3 regions of the Mesorhizobium sp. 131-3-5 genome follow, and region 3 is predicted to be linked to each of the others. Evidence: riboswitches for the same ligand, from Rfam matches in the RefSeq annotation. Region 3 holds a riboswitch; each other region holds the start of a gene.
The links. Region 3 has a riboswitch for thiamine pyrophosphate ahead of thiC (phosphomethylpyrimidine synthase ThiC). Riboswitches for the same ligand answer to the same signal wherever they lie in the genome.
Positions count from the first base shown of each region.

Region 1 (5,434 bases), on a different replicon from region 3:
GCGTGATGTAGAGATAGCCGCCCGGCAGTGCGAAGGCGTTGACGTTGGGCGAATTGAGGATGGTGATGCGGTAAGTCTGGGTCGGGTTCGCCGACACAACGGTCAGATTGCCGACGACCTTGGCGACCATGCGCTCAAGCTTGGGATCGGAATATTCGCCGCCATAGGTCGCCAGGATGCGCGGATGCTGCGCCTTGGCCAGTTCGGCGAGCTTGTTGTTGGCACTGACATTGTCGACCGTGATCGGCTTGTCGGACGGTTGGAAGCCGGATTCCTGGACTTCCGGAGGCGTGAACATCTGGCAGCTTGCGAGCGCCACGGCAAAGCCGGCCAGCGCCAGAAAGCGCGCTAGCGGGTTCATTCGTAGCTTGTCGACGCCGATCGCCAGAGCGGCTTCCTTTCAGGTCCCGGCGCATGACCACGAAAATCGGGGGCGATCTCCGGAACCTGTCATGCGCAAAAACAAATTTCTACGGTACTCGTCACACGTCCCTAGGGGCGTGTGACGAGTACCGTAGGCAAATCACGGCTTGTGCCAAACCAATAGGGCGGACCTAGCCACACTACTTCTGCCATGGCAAGCAAGCGCCCCGTTGCCTGATGCCGGTTTGACCGTAAATTATGTCCGCTTCCGGGCAATATCTCGTGATACGGCATTGCCGGGACCTGCACCGACATAGCGCCGGAACGCCTCCGGACCAGCCCCAACAAAGAAATCGTCCGCACTGCCGGTGGCCGCGACGGCGCCATTGTCCAGAAACACCACATTGCGGCCAATGCGGCGGGCGTCCTGTGGCTGGTGCGTGACGAACAGCACCGTCATGCCGCGCTCCGCATGCACGCCGGCAACCAGGTCGAGCATATCGTCGCGTAAGGCAGGCCCGAGCGAAGCGAAGGGTTCGTCGAGCAGAAGCACCGGGCGATCGCGCACCAGCACGCGCGCCAGGGCGACACGCTGGCGCTCGCCGCCGGAGAGTTCGCGCGGCAGCCGCTTGTCCTTGCCGCCAAGGCCTGTGCGTTCCAACGCTTCGGCAATGGCGGTTCGATCGGCTTCGGTCAGCCGCAGCGATGGCGAGCGGCCGAGCCCGACATTCTGCTCGACGGAGAGATGCGCAAAAAGGTTGTTTTCCTGAAACACCATCGACACCGGCCGTGCGGCTGGCGGCGCTGCGCCGACATCGGCCCCGCCGATCAGCACGCGGCCCGACTGCGGCGTCTCGAAGCCGGCGACCAGATTGAGCAGCGTCGACTTGCCCGAACCGCTCGGCCCCATGATGGCGGTGATTTCCGCCGCCGCGAACGCGACATCGAAGGTGAGCGGCGCCTCGCCATAGCTGAACGAGACCTTGTCCAGCCGCACCGGAACACCCTTCCCTCTCATCGCTCCGTCAGACATTGCGGACCTTGTCTCTTCCCAGCCAGTCCGCCGCCAGCACCAAGGCGAGGCAGACGAGGCCAAGCAACAGTGCCAGGCCGGCGGCGTCCTGCGTGCGGTAGCTGCCCATGCGCGCCAGGAGAAGGTAAGGCAAGGTCTGCACGGAATCACTGCCGAACAGCGCGATAACGCCGAGATCGCCGAGCGACAGCGCCATGGCGAAGGCGAAGGCGGTGGCGAGCGGCCGCCGCAATGACGGCCAGTCGACCAGCCGCAGCCTGGCCCAGCCGGAAATGCCGAGCTGCGCGCAGAGCCGTTCGTGGCGCTCGCTCGCCGCGTCATAGGCGGGACGGACGGCGCGCAGCGCGAAAGGCATCGCCATGACAGAATTGACGGTGACGACCATGACCGGGGCGATGGCAAAGACATCGCCGGCATGGCGCAGCAGGAGGAACCAGCCGGCTCCGATGACGATCGGCGGCACGACCAGCACAAAACCGGCGCCGGTATCCGTGGCGTGTTCGAGCAGTGTCCTTCGACCGGCGCGGCGCCTCAACGCGAGTGCCCGTCGCGCCATGGTCAGCGCCAACGACAGCATCACTGAAAGCAGCGCCGACAGGAAAGCGAGCACCGCACTGGTCAGCGTCGCCTGCCGGACAGCGGCCTCGCCGGCGAGCCGGCCGAGATCGGCGCCCAAGCCTGCCGAGACGGTCGCGGCCATCGGTCCGATAACGAACAGCAGCGCCAGCACGATGAGCACGGCGTTGAGTGACGCCTCGGTCGTGTCGACGGAGAGATAACGGCGCGGCGCCACCGGCAGGTTGGTGTCGCCGACGACATTGGCGCCAAGCCGCGTCAGCGCCAGCACCACGATGAAGGTCAAGGCAATCTGCAGCAATGTCAGGGCGACCGCCCGCGCCGGATCGAAATCGAAGCGCAGCGCCTGGTAGATGCCGACCTCCAGCGTCGTTGCCGCCGGTCCGCCGCCAAGCGTCAAAACGATGGTGAAGGAGGTGATGCAGAGCATGAAGACCAGCCCGGCGACACCCGGCAGAGCGGCGCGCAGCGTCGGCCATTCGATCAGCCGGAAGGCCGGCCCCGCCGCCATGCCGAGCTGGCTTGCCAGCCGCCACTGGTCGGCGGGAATCGTCTGCAGCGCCTCGAGGAACAGGCGGGTCGCCAACGGCAGGTTGAAGAAGACGTGGGCGACGAGAATGCCGGACAAGCCATAGATGCCTGGCCAACCCTGGCTGCCGGCGGCGCTGAACAGGCCGGCGAAATAGCCGGCACGGCCGTACAGCGCCAGTATGCCAAGCGCCGCGACGATCGCCGGCAGCGCCAACGGCACGGCGAAGAGTTGCAGGATGAAGGCGCGGCCGAAGAAACGCGGATGCCGCGACAGGGCGCGCGCCACGAACAGCGCCGGGATCACCGAAAGCAGGGTCGAGAGGACTGCCTGCCAAAGCGTGAAGCGCACGACGCGCAGCAGGTAGGGATCGAAGGCCGCCCAGGCTCCCGAGAAATCATGGGCGCCTTCGACAAGCAGACCCGCGAATGCGCCGCCGATCAGCAGCGTGATCGCGGCGAGCGCGATGATGCCGGCGCTGACGCGTGAATCCGTGGTTTGCGCCGGCGTCACCACTCTGCCTATTTGCTCATCACCGCCAGCCATTCATCCACCCAGGCCTTGCGGTTGGCGGCAACCTCTTCGGGGCTGAACAGCAGGGTCTTGGTCGGCTTGACCATCTTGTCGAAGGCCGGGTTGAGCGGCTTGTCGGTCTTTCCGGCCGGGAACATCCAGTTGGTCTCCGGGATCGCGTCCTGGAATTTCGGCCCGGTCATGAAGGCCATGAATTTTGCCGCCAGCGGGTTCTTGGCTCCGTTCGTGGTGATTCCCGCGACCTCGATCTGCAGATATTCGCCCTCCTCGAAAGAAGCGGCCTGGTAGCGCTGCGTGTTCTCGGCGACCATGTGGTAGGCCGGCGAGGTCGTGTAGGACAGCACCATCGGCGCCTCGCCCTTGGTGAACAGGCCATAGGCCTCGCTCCAGCCCGGCGTCACGGTCAGCACCTTCGTCTTGAGCTTGGCCCAGGCTTCCGGCGCCTTGTCGCCATAGACCGACTTCACCCACAACAGCAGGCCGAGGCCCGGCGTCGAGGTGCGCGGATCCTGGATGACGATCTTGTCGTCGGCACTGCCTTCGACCAGTTCCTTCAGGCTCTTCGGCGGCGTCTTCAGTTTTTCGGTGTCGTAGACGACGGCGAAGTAGCCGTAGTCGAAGGGAACAAAAGTATCGTCGCTCCAGCCACCCGGCACGTTGACATCGGAGACCGCGCCATGCGGGGCAAACAACCCGCTGGCCTTGGCATCGGCGGTGAGATTGGTGTCGAGGCCAAGTACGATGTCGGCCTTGGTTGACGCGCCTTCTAGCTTGACGCGGTTGAGCAGGGCCACGCCATCGGCGACCGAGACGAACTCGACGTCGCAGCCGCATTCGGCCTCGAATTCCTTCTTCACCACCGGGCCTGGCCCCCAGTCGGCGGTGAAGCTTTCATAGGTGTAGACGGTGAGCTTGTCCTTGGCCAAGGCCGGCCCGGACAGCGCCACGACCATGGTCGAGACAAGAGCGTATAAAAGCGTGCGCATCGGCGCCTCCTTCGTTCGAATTGCAAGGAATTGAGGCGCCGGACTGTCCGAAACGTCTAATCCCTCCGCCGGTACAAACCGGATCAGGTTCAGCGGGTTGGCGAGACTGCCTCTCAGCCGGTCCGCGAAGATCGCGTCCGGCACCCCGTTAGAGCGTTTCGACACATAGGCCGGGCCGGGGAACCGCGCAAGTGGCAGTTTGCCGGCCTTCCGTTTCCGCTGCCGGGCTGGTACAGGCCACCGGATATGAGCACATTCACCATCCTGCTTGGCGGCGATCTCATCCGCACGCCCCGGCTCGACCGCCAGGTCGACGGCTCGCGCATCATTGCCGCCGACGCCGGCATCGGCCATGCCCGGCTGCTCGGCCTTGTGCCGGAACTATGGGTGGGTGATTTCGATTCGGTGCCGGCCGATCTCCCCGCCGACCTCGCCGCAGTGCCCCGCCGAACCTTCCCGGCGGAGAAGGACAAGACCGACGGCGAATTGGCGATTGCCGCAGCCCTCGAGCGTGGCGCGACTAGCCTGGTGCTGGCGGGCGCGTTCGGCGGCAAGCGCGCCGACCACGCTTTCCTGCATCTGGCGCTCGCCCTGCGCCTGGCCGAAGCCGGAACCGAGGTGCTGTTGACCAGCGGCGCCCAGGAAGGTGTCCCGTTGCTGTCGGGAGCGGCCGGCTTCGACTATGCCGACGGCACGCTGTTTTCGATCCTCGGCTTTTCCGAACTTGCCGGCCTGACCGTCACCGGCGCCAAATGGCCGTTGAACCAGGTCGTAGTGGCGTTCGGCTCGTCGCTGACCATTTCCAACGAGGTCCGGGGCCGCCTCGACATCGCGCTCGGCCACGGCCGCGCGCTGCTGCTCGCGCATCCGTATCCACTACCTGAAAGCTGACATGGCCCCGCCCCTTCTCAATCTCGACGGGATAAGACTGACCTTCGGCGGCACACCGCTGCTCGACGGCGCCGCCTTGACGGCTTCGGACGGTGACAAGATCGCGCTGGTCGGCCGCAACGGGTCCGGCAAGTCGACGCTGCTCAAGATCGCCGCCGGCCTGATCGAGCCGCAGGATGGCGAGGTGTTCCGCCAGCCCTCGGCGACCGTCCGCTATCTGCCGCAGATGCCCGACATGGAAGGTTTCGCCACCGTGCGCGCCTATGTCGAGGCGGGTCTCGGGCCAGCCGACGATCCCTACCGCGCCTCCTACCTGATGGAGCATCTTGGCCTCACCGGCGAGGAACGGCCGGGTGATCTCTCAGGCGGCGAGGCCAGGCGCGCAGCCCTGGCCCGTGTCATGGCGCCGGAGCCTGACATTCTGCTGCTTGACGAGCCGACCAACCATCTTGACCTGTCGGTCATCGAATGGCTGGAAGAGGAACTCGTGCGCACCTCCTCGGCGCTCATCGTCATCTCGCA
Region 1 is NZ_AP023254.1:1,324,159-1,329,592, reverse strand. Features, by position in the region: gene JG747_RS06465 (M48 family metalloprotease) at 1-361, opposite strand, end outside; gene thiQ (thiamine ABC transporter ATP-binding protein) at 620-1,396, opposite strand; gene thiP (thiamine/thiamine pyrophosphate ABC transporter permease) at 1,389-3,047, opposite strand; gene thiB (thiamine ABC transporter substrate binding subunit) at 3,023-4,021, opposite strand; TPP riboswitch at 4,065-4,179, opposite strand; gene JG747_RS06445 (thiamine diphosphokinase) at 4,268-4,912, shown strand; gene JG747_RS06440 (ABC-F family ATP-binding cassette domain-containing protein) at 4,914-5,434, shown strand, end outside.
Region 1: linked by a shared signal. The riboswitch ahead of thiB (thiamine ABC transporter substrate binding subunit) and the one ahead of thiC (phosphomethylpyrimidine synthase ThiC) in region 3 are both predicted to bind thiamine pyrophosphate.

Region 2 (5,434 bases), on a different replicon from region 3:
AGACCTATTACGACCGCGGCCAGAACCTCGGTTTCCAAGGCGATTACGACGGGGCGCTCGCGGACTACAACATGGCCATCAGTCTCAACACCTCGGACGCAAGGGTCTATGCCAATCGGGGACTCATATGGATGGGCAGGCATGAGGACGTCGCTGCGTTGCGCGATTTCGAAAAGGCACTCAGCCTCGATCACGGAAACCCCTTTGCTTATTTGGGCCGAGGCGTGATCCGGACCAGCAGGGCGGACTATGACGGCGCCATCGCCGATTTGAGCCACGCGATAAAGCTCCAACCGGATTTCGCCACCGCCTACAACGCGCGAAGCCAGGCGTGGGAAGCCAAGGGCAACCACAAGCGCGCCGAGGCCGACCGCAAGAAGGCGCTGAGCCTTGGCGCGAAGTAAGGTTCGAGAACGCTGCCAGATGACGCGTTGAAAAGCTTTGAACGATGGGAAGCTTTCACGCCAACCGAGCGCCTTTGGCTAGCCAGCCATTCCCTCGAGGCGCGAAAGGCAGACCGACGCACCTTACCCCAGAGCTGAATTGCTGAAATACCCTGCAAAATCAGGGCGCTGCGTCAGAACCTTACCATCCGCGTCGCGCAAAATGCCCGCTTTGAAGAGATAGTCGCCGATGGCGTCCATCTTGGCCGGATCCATCGTACCGATGGCGCCGTTCTCCGCGCGCAGATAGTGTCCGTCGATCAACGCCTTGAGCGATGCTTCGATCAATGCCGGATTGGTCAAGGCGTCCTTGTTGCCGGCGATCAGCAGCGCGGCGGCTTCGGCCGGATGATCGACGGTGAACTGATAGCCGCGCCGCGTTGCCTGGATAAAGGCCGACGCTAATGCCGGGTTTGCCTTGAGATAGGCTTCGCTCGACGAGATCAGCGTCGTGTGCTCGTCCGGCACGCCGTAGTCGGCATAGACGAAGCTCCGCTGCTTGACGCCCTTGAGTTCGGCCTCGACGCCCTCCCAGGTCGAGACCTCGAGCGTGAAGTCGACTGAGCCATTGGCCAGCGCTTCATAGGCGGAAGTGCCAAGCGTCACCGTTTCGAAATTGCCCTTGCCGCCGTCGTGGCGGATGATGGTCGAGATCAGTGCGTTTTCCCAGGCGCTGCCGAAACCGCCATAGGTCAGGCCGTCAAGATCCCTGGGACTTTTGATCTCGCTGCGCGCCGCATTGAAGACCACGCGGCCGGTTTCGGACTGCACCACGGCGTAGACGGCCTTCAAGTCGGCCCCGCCGGTCTTCTGGCTGAACAGGCTGATGGTGCCGTTGATGCCGAAGTCTGCAACGCGGTTGGCGACCAGCGTGCCGGCGCCGGTGTCACTATAGGGTAAAATGTCGACCTCGAGGCCGGCCTCGCGGTAAAATCCCTTGTCGCGGGCGACGAACAGCCCGATGTGGTTGGTGTTGACAGTCCAGTCCAGCGCGACGGTGACTTTTTGCGTCGCGGCGAAGACGCGGCTCGCTCCAGCGATCAGCGGAAGACCGCTGGCAAGGGTGAGCAGCAGGGCCTGCCGGCGTGTCATATCAGTCATGGTCATGTCCTTTGGATGGTTGAGGGTTGAGCAAGATGTCGAGGATCTCGGCCTCGAGTGCGCCGGCCTGCTGCGCGGCGGCGCCAGTCGGATCTCGCGGACGCGGCAAGGGCACCGTGATCTCACGCAACACACGGGCCGGACGCGCCGACAGCACATAGATGCGGTCGGACAGGAACACCGCCTCGCGCACATCGTGGGTGATCAGCAGCGCCGTCCAGCGATGGTGACGCCACATCTGCTCAAGCCAGCGCTGCATGGCCGCACGGGTCAATGCGTCGAGCGCGCCGAACGGTTCGTCGAGCAAAAGCATGTCGCGCTCCTGCACCACCGTGCGCAAAAGCGCCGCGCGCTGGCGCATGCCGCCGGAAAGCTGTGCCGGAAAATGCCGCTCGAAGCCGGCAAGGCCGAACTCTGCAAGCAGCGGCACGACCCGCGCCCGCGCCACCTGGCGTCTGACGCCTTGCACTTCAAGCCCGAGTGTCGTGTTGTCGAGGATGCGCCGCCACGGCATCAGGGCGTCGCGCTGCGGCATGAATGCGAAATGCCGGCCATGGTCGTCGAGCGGCATGCCGTCGAACAACATCTCGCCTTCGCCATGCTCGGCACCCGTCAGAAGCTGGAACAGCGTCGACTTGCCGGCGCCCGAAGGCCCAAGGATCGAGACGAATTCGCCGGCACCGACGCTGAGCGAAATGTCGGCGAGCACGTCGAGCCCGCCAAACGCCTTGCGCACATGCCGCAATTCGAGCCGGCTCATCGCCCCGGCCCCTTCCCTGCCGGCTGACGGCCGATCCGTTCCCAGGGCATGGCGAGGCGCTGCAAGAGCGCCGTCAGCCCGAACAGGATCAGCGTGAGCGCGGCACTCACGCCGACCGCGGCCAGCACCAGATCGGGGCGGAAATTGTTCTTGGCGTTGAGCATGTAGATGCCCAGTCCCTTGGCCGCACCGGCATATTCGGCGAAGATGGCGCCGACCACGGCATAGGTGATGGAGATCCGCAGGCCGGCGAAGAAATAGGGCAGTGCCGAAGGCAGCCGCGCCAGAACGAAGACACGCCAGCGCCCTGCCCCCATGGCGCGCAGCATCTGGCCGATCTCCACCTCGGTCGCCTCGTAGCCCTGCACCAGAGCCACCAGCATCGGGAAAAAGGTGACCAGCGCCACCAGCATGATCTTTGGCGTCAGACCGAAGCCGAACCACAGCACCACCAGCGGCGCGATGGCCACCAGCGGCAAGGTCTGGCTGACGATGAAGACAGGAAACAGCGCGCGCCGCAGCGGCTGGAAGAAGTCGACCAGCATCGACAGCGCGAAAGCGGCGCCGAGCGAGCAGGCAAAGCCGATCAGCGTGGCGCGGATGGTGGGAACGGCGTTGTCGATCAGCGCCTCGCGATTGAGCATCGCCTGTTCGAAGACGCGCGACGGCGCCGGCAGGATCGTCGGCTTGATGCCGGAATAATTTGCGTAGAGTTCCCAGGCCACGAGCAGCAACCCGACCGACATCACGGCCGGTGCCGCCCTGGCGAAGAGACCCGCGAGCTGCCGCGGGCGGCTTGACGACAATGAGACCACGAGAGGACAACCTTGACCGCGCGTAGAGCAAGCGGGTGTTTCAGACTCAGACAGCGGTGGGGCTGTTGGCGGAAACCGTGACGTGAAGGGTTACGTGGCCCGCGCCCGGTCCGAAGCGGCAGAAGGCTTCGTTCAGCGCCGAAAAGATCGCGCCGGTATCGCCGCGCAGTTTGGTGCAAAAATTCTTGGAGCGATCGTAGACGCCGGACTGTTTCAGGAAATCGATGCAGCCATAGATCTCATCCATGTGGTCGCCGGTGCCCATCACATAGAGCGAGAACTGCGCCGCCGCCGGCTGGCCGGTGGCAGCAGCACTGCGCACGGCGGCGATGGCGGCTTCCTTGCGCGGCCCGAGCGGCCCGACAGGCCCGCCAAACGCGTCGGAGCGGCAGATCGGATCGTCCGGCTCGCCAGGACAGCCGCGCGAAATGGCGGCCGACAGCACGCAATGCTTGCCGCTCTGCGCCGCCGCCACGAACAGGTCGCGCAGCGCCGGGAACAACACTTCGGGCGGCCCGACCAGCAAGGTCGAGATGTCGTCGGTTTCGATCCGGAGCCTGTCCCGGTAGGGATCGAGCGCGCCGAGCGCGCCCAGGATGACGCCGACGAAATCGTCGGCCATGGGATATAGGGAAATCTGTGCGCCTGAAAACATAGCCCGCCTCGCTCCGCTGGTATTACCCAGATCAGCTTCTAGGGTCTGTGGGCTTGCCGCCCCCGTCTCAGCCCCGACCGTACGGAGCACCCCTGTGGATGGACGCGTTAAAGCACCATTCGAACGGAAGGGGAAGCCGTTTTTTCAGCGCACCGGGCCAAAAGCGTTGCACCAACTCTGGCCGTTGCGTGGACGCTGGCGACGCCGCGCAGTCGGAATTTTATGGGGAACCTTCGCCAAGCCGAGAGGTTGTCCCACCAGTCGCAACGCGGCGAGTTCACAGAAATGGAGGCAAAACCATGTTCATGAAAATCCTCGCAGCTTCGGCGTTCACCGTTGCGCTTGCCACTTCCGCGATGGCGCAAAGCAACACCGCAAACGGCATGGATGGGTCAGGCGGCAGCGGCCACTCAGTGACTGTAGACCCGAGCACGCCGGCTTCGCCCAATACGGTCGATCCGGCAATTACCAACAGCACCACCATCGCGCCGGGCGACATGAACTCCAATGCGGATCGGAATTGCCCGACCAACCCACAAGGTGCGCAGTCCGATGCCAACGGCAATTTGACGGCGCCCACCGTGAACGACAACAACTGTGGCAAGTAAGTGATTGTCCAAAAACAAAAAAGCCGCCGGACATCCGGCGGCTTTTCGATATCACTTCCAACGATGCTTTGTGCCAACCGTTAGGATGCGGCCTTTTCGCGAACCGGCAGTTTCCAGCCCGGCCTGACGAAGTGGCAGGTGTAGCCGTTTGGATATTTCTCCAGATAATCCTGGTGCTCGGGCTCGGCTTCCCAGAAGGCGCCGGCCGGCGCGACTTCCGTGACGACCTTGCCAGGCCACAGGCCGGAAGCATCGACATCGGCGATGGTGTCTTCGGCGACGCGTTTCTGCTCGTCGCTCGTATAGTAGATCGCCGAACGGTAGCTCATCCCGACATCGTTGCCCTGGCGGTTGCGCGTCGTCGGATCGTGGATCTGGAAAAAGCGCTCCAGTAGCGTGCGATAGCTGATCACGGCCGGATCGAAATTGATCTCGATGGCTTCGGCATGGGTGCCGTGGTTGCGATAGGTGGCGTTGGCTACATCCCCGCCGCTATAGCCGACACGCGTGGAGATGACGCCGGGATAGCGCCGTATCAGATCCTGCATGCCCCAGAAACAGCCACCGGCAAGCACTGCGCGTTCGGTCGAAGTCGCCATGTCACGTCTCCTCAAAAGGCAATTCCAGCTCATGTAGCGGTTTCCCGCCCGGAATTGCGCGGACAAAATTGGATTTCCCAATAGATGGGCATTGTCGTCCGCTTCGTCCAGTCGCGTGGAAACAACGCGGCCATGAGCGAACGATATCACGACGCGGTCGGGGATCGAACCGTTTCAGTTGCCCGGATGCAGGGTCCGGCTGTCGACGGCAAGCGGCGGATACAGCGTGCCGGGCGGAATGGCGGCAAAGCTGATTGCCACCGGCGGCGCCGTGCGCGACCAATTGAAAAGAACCGTCTTGACCGGGAGGTTGCCCAGCCATGTCTGCAACTGCGGCGGAACGTCATGCCCTGGCCAAACCATCAGCATGCCGTGGTCGTGCAAGCGCTGCCTGGTGATCCAGGGCGCGAACCGCGTATCGAGATCGGTGAAGATCGACGGCTTGTCATAGGC
Region 2 is NZ_AP023254.1:3,350,306-3,355,739, reverse strand. Features, by position in the region: gene JG747_RS16470 (tetratricopeptide repeat protein) at 1-404, shown strand, start outside; gene JG747_RS16465 (ABC transporter substrate-binding protein) at 528-1,544, opposite strand; gene JG747_RS16460 (ABC transporter ATP-binding protein) at 1,537-2,304, opposite strand; gene JG747_RS16455 (ABC transporter permease) at 2,301-3,050, opposite strand; gene JG747_RS16450 (Ykof family thiamine-binding protein) at 3,166-3,774, opposite strand; TPP riboswitch at 3,765-3,878, opposite strand; gene JG747_RS16445 (hypothetical protein) at 4,074-4,382, shown strand; gene msrA (peptide-methionine (S)-S-oxide reductase MsrA) at 4,463-4,981, opposite strand; gene JG747_RS16435 (glycosyltransferase family 39 protein) at 5,156-5,434, opposite strand, start outside.
Region 2: linked by a shared signal. The riboswitch ahead of JG747_RS16450 (Ykof family thiamine-binding protein) and the one ahead of thiC (phosphomethylpyrimidine synthase ThiC) in region 3 are both predicted to bind thiamine pyrophosphate.

Region 3 (5,434 bases):
CGGCACGTGACCAGGCCCCTCGATCATCACCTGGCAATCCTTCGCCCAGGCGATCTTTGTCAGCTCGCCGAGGGTTTCCAGCTCGGCGAATTGCGCAGCGTCGTTGGCGTCGGCGATGGAGCCCGGACGAAGGCCGTCGCCGAGCGAAAAGGACACGTCATAGGCGCGGCAGATATCACAGACTTCCGCGAAATGCTCGTAAAGGAAGCTTTCCCGGTGATGGTGCAGGCACCATTTGGCCATGATCGAGCCGCCGCGCGAGACGATACCCGTGACCCGGTCAACGGTCAGCGGGATGTAGTGCAGTCGCACGCCGGCATGGATGGTAAAATAGTCGACGCCCTGTTCGGCCTGTTCGATCAGCGTGTCTCGGTAGACCTCCCAGCTCAGATCCTCGGCAATGCCGTTGACCTTTTCGAGCGCCTGATAGAGCGGCACCGTGCCGATCGGCACCGGTGCATTGCGCACGATCCAGTCGCGGATGTTGTGGATGTTGCGGCCGGTCGACAGGTCCATCACCGTGTCGGCGCCCCAGCGGATCGCCCAGACCATTTTTTCCACTTCCTCGGCCATCGAGGAGGTGACCGCCGAGTTTCCGATATTGGCGTTGATCTTCACCAGGAAATTGCGGCCGATGACCATCGGTTCGCTCTCCGGGTGGTTGATGTTGGCGGGAATGATCGCCCGCCCGCGCGCCACCTCGTCGCGCACGAATTCCGGTGTGACGAAGTCGGGGATCTCGGCGCCGAAGGCCTCGCCGTCGCGCTCAAGTTTGCCACGCAGGACCTCGCGGCCGAGGTTCTCGCGGATGGCGACGAACTCCATTTCGGGCGTGATGATGCCGGCGCGCGCATAGGCAAGCTGGGTCACCGCCTTGCCCTGCTTGGCCTTGAGCGGCCGGTTGCGAATGGGAAATTCCGGCGTCAGGCGCTCACCCACCGCGAATCCATTGTCTTCCGGCCGGACATGGCGGCCGTCATAGGCTTCGACATCGCCGCGCGCGGTAATCCATTCATGGCGAAGCCGGGCGAGGCCCTTTTCAATGCTGGTTTCGACTGTCGGGTCGGTATAGGGGCCTGACGGATCGTAGACGATGACGGGCGGCTCGCCGGCCGTTGGATGAACGGAGATTTCGCGCATCGGCACCCTGATCTGCGGGTGGAGGACGCCGGATTTGTGGATTTTCCGCGAGGCGGGCAGTGGTCCCGTCGACACGGCGGGGGTGAGGGCATTCATCGTGAGGCTCCTTTGCTCATGCATTGGAGACCCAGTTCTGTGCCGGAAGGATGAAAAGACGCTTTGGTCGGCCTGCCGAAACAGGACCTCGGGCGTAAACTCCCGCAAAGCGCTTGCACCGTCCCTACGCCAGTATGAACTGGATCAGGTTCAACGGGTCACTGCGCCGCGAAAGCCAGCAGTATCTCAGCCCCTTGCCGGGACTCCCCTGGTGAATGCATCGAATTGAACGGCCCGTCGCTATTTTGTCAAGCGCATTCGTCCCGCAGCGGTGATCGGCAACCAAACAAACCCAGCGGAAAAGCATGGTAGTATCGAGAGCAAGTCACGCTCCAGAGGAGCGGTGAAGCGCCCCCAATAAGGCGAGCCCTCATGCGGATTTCGGTGCCTTTTCCAGCACGGTGTTTTCGGGGCTTTCCGGAACGACGCTGCTGCCGCCCAGTTGGGCGAGATTGCTATAGAGGTCTGTCTTGCTCGTCGTCGGCAATCCTTCCCCTTCGGCTAGACGCCCCGTTTGTTTCCCCAGAGCAGAACATGAAGCTGCGGCAGTACACGCGCCTCGAACCACCTGTCACGGGTCACTTTTTCAACCAGCCATTCCATGCGCCTCATCACACCGGCCATGTCGATGAACCCGTCTTCGTTGCCGGGACGCGGCGGCGTGTGATTGCCGGGCTGCAGATAGACGGGCAATTGCGGGTAGCGCGCCGCGGCGTCCTTGGCATAGGCATAGTCATCATCGTCGAAGACGACGAGCTTGAGCGCCATCCGCGGCTTATCCTGCGCCGCCTCGACGCAGGTGTCGAACGCGGCCCAATCTGTCGTCATTTCGCTTGAGGGCGGCTTGGGGCTGAGCACCAGCACGTCGAGATCCGCGAACCATTGCTTAGGCACCGAGCCTTGGGTTTCCAATGCAAAGCGGTAACCCTCACCATGCCCGCGGTCGATCAGCGGGCCAAGCGGCTGGATGGCCGGATTGCCGCCCGACAGCGACACCATCACGGGCTGACCGCCGGAAAGCGCAGTGACCTTTTGCCAAACCGCGTCGGAAGACATCATCTCCCAATCATGGCGGAAGCGACGGTCCACCGCATGCAGGCTGTCGCACCAGGAACAGCGATAATCGCACCCGCCGGTTCTTACGAACACCGTCGGCAAGCCGATCAGCACGCCTTCGCCCTGAATGGTCGGCCCAAAAATCTCGCTCACCCGGATTCCGGGATGCAACGCGCAAGTCATGGTCGGTATTCCGCCCAGGTTTTCGGCGTCTCGCTCACCCGCACGGCGGAGGTTTCGGGTAGCCGCACCTTGCACCAGTCGTAGAAGTGCCTGGCCAGACATTCCGCTGTGGCATGGTCATGCCCCAGCACGTCGTTAAGATGCCGATGGTCGAACGTCCCATCGATGTAGTGCTTGAACGCCGCCAGATCTTGGTAGTCGCGCACAAAGCCGTGTTCGTCCAGTTCGCCACCTGAAAGCTCCACTACGACGATGTAGTTGTGGCCGTGCAGACGTGCGCACTGATGATCTGGTGGCAAGGAGGTGAGCTGATGCGAGGCCGAGAAGTGGAACTCTTTGGTAATGCGGAACATCACGCGCTCCTTGTCTGGATAGCGTGGAGCCAGAAGTCTGCGTCCTCATAATCTGTCGGGTCGGTGATGCCGGCCAGATCGAATGCTTCGCGCCGTTCGACGCATGTCCCGCAGCGACCGCAATGACGTGCACCGCCCTTGTAGCAGGACCACGTCGCCTCGAACGGTGTGGCGTACTTTGCCCCCTCGCTGACGATGTCGGCCTTCGACATATTCACATACGGAGCGTACAGGCGGATATCGGCGTAGCCTGCGAGGGCATGGTTCTGCATCGTCTGAAAGGCGTCGATAAAAGCGGGCCGGCAATCGGGATAGATGAAATGATCTCCGCCGTGGACGGCAGTGGCCACCGCATCGGCCTTCTTCGCGGCGCCAACCCCGAAGGCGATGGCCAGCATGATGGCGTTCCTATTCGGCACCACCGTGATCCTCATGGAGTCTTCGGCATAGTGCCCGTCGGGCACGTCCACATTATCAGTCAGCGCCGAGCCGCTCAGGTTCCGGCCAACATCGCGGATATCGACGATCTGGTGCGGAACAGCCAGCCGCTTGGCGCAGATAGCGGCAAAGCCGAGTTCCTTTTTGTGCCTCTGGCCGTAATCGAACGAAAGCAGGCCAATGAGTTTCTGCTCGGTCGCCACCTTGTGAGCGAGCGAAACAGAGTCCAATCCGCCGGAGCAGATGACGAGGGCATTCATGGTTTGAATCCTTGTTTTGACCGGGTAAGGCTGCGACCGGAGATTTCTCTGCGTTCCCACTACTCCACGGAGCCGGTTTTGTGAAGGGTGGACGCGATTGAGCGCACGTACCTTGTTGTCAGCGTCCCCAAGATGACTTGCACGCGACTTGTCGCGTATCTTCGACCGCTGGGGTGCTGACGCCGGCACTGCGTATATAGGCGTATAGATAATGCAGAAATCACTGCCGTGGCGCAGCAGCATTCCCGACACACCTTCGGCTTGTCCGGTTTGCCCCAGAACTTGACGTCCCGAGTTTCGGCGCTAACGCAAGGGTCGACCGGCAGTCCCAGGGAAAGGCTTCTGCCGCGTGCTTTGCCGTTTTCTGGTCTGCGCATAGATCGCCTCGAGCCGCCCGCGCTTCGTCATTGGTCAGAGCCGGGAATTCCTTTCCGAAGGCGCGGCTCGATAGGGGCCACCATTCTGGTTAAGGAAACGGAAGAGCAGATCGATCAGCCGCTTGGGCGTGTCGATAAGGCATTCACCTGTTGCCGGAATTGATCGTAGCGCTGCAGAAAAGCTGTTTCGTAAGGAAGGTGCCGTTCGATCGTCCGCCGAAGGCAGGCATAAAGAAATTCGGCGTGCGGGGTTGCATCGAAGTATCGGTAGAAATCCCCGGTGTCATTCAGCACCCGGACGTTGAATTGCGGCGTCGGTTCCCATTCGACCAATGGCAGAAGGCGCGTCGAATTGCTCTCCAGCACGCGCCTGTACTCGTCGATCTGGTCCAGGATCGCGGCCGAGACGGGAAACACCACTCCCGGCGATTGAAGCGGTGCATGGCTAGGACGTGGTGGATCAGGTAGCGGTGAATGCGGCCGTTTCCGTCCTCGAACGGATGGATGTAGACAAAGCCGAAGGCGAAGATTGCGGCGGCGACGACTGCATCAAGGTTTTGCGCTGGGCCTTGATCGAACGCAATTCCAGAAACAACTTTCTGAAGGGCGTCGCAAGGCAAGACATTGTCGGCGCTGATCGTCGCCCCAACTGATCCAAGCATCGGTTCCTGCTTGGGTCCAGCGCCCTAGGCGACGCCATGGTCGGCGAGCGCTCTGGCCGACCTTAATCCATTACCCAAGAATCACAGGGTTCCATTGCGCTGATCGAGACGGCTTTCTAGCCCTATCCATGCCATGGATGCGTTCCATCCAAACAACCAACTTTACGGACCTGCCATGATGCTGCATAGCCAAATACCGGCAGGCACCGATCGATCACTCCACTTCCTTGATCATTAGATGAGCGCGCCAAAAGATTCCATTAGAAGGAGAACTGTGGATGCCCCTGTGCCAGTGGATTCCCTGCTGTTCGGCGGAACTCTGAGGGGTCCTTACGCCACACCGTGTTGTAGAGACCGCATACCTGAACAGCAGGTGCCTGAGAACGATGGCGCTTGCAGTAGAAAGTACTAGCCCATTGCAACATTACCCCACCCTGCCTGTCCACTAGCAAAGCGAAATCATGAAATTCGGGTCAAGCGGCGTTCGAGGTTTGGCTTCGGAATTGGTCGGCAAGGCCAGCGGACTTTATACCGAAGCTTTCGCTTGGCGTTTGATTTCCAGCCGGGTTCAGCCGAATAGTTCAGTCTTCATAGGCCGCGACCTACGTGACAGCAGTCAGGCGATAGCCAACAATTGCATGGCGGCGTTGGCCGCAAATGGTTTCCAGCCGATCGATTGCGGCACCATACCCACGCCTGCCCTGGCACTATATGCATGCAAACACGGCGCGGCGGCTCTTATGGTCACCGGGTCGCACATTCCAGCCGATCGCAATGGCATCAAATTCTATGGCCCGAATGGTGAAATCAGCAAGGCGGATGAGGCCGCGATTACGCGCTTTGTAGCCGAAAGATCAATTGCGTATTGC
Region 3 is NZ_AP023255.1:127,434-132,867, forward strand. Features, by position in the region: gene thiC (phosphomethylpyrimidine synthase ThiC) at 1-1,236, opposite strand, end outside; TPP riboswitch at 1,340-1,456, opposite strand; gene queE (7-carboxy-7-deazaguanine synthase QueE) at 1,738-2,475, opposite strand; gene queD (6-carboxytetrahydropterin synthase QueD) at 2,472-2,828, opposite strand; gene queC (7-cyano-7-deazaguanine synthase QueC) at 2,828-3,526, opposite strand; partial or broken gene JG747_RS33135 (Fic family protein) at 3,830-4,508, opposite strand; gene JG747_RS33140 (phosphomannomutase) at 5,027-5,434, shown strand, end outside.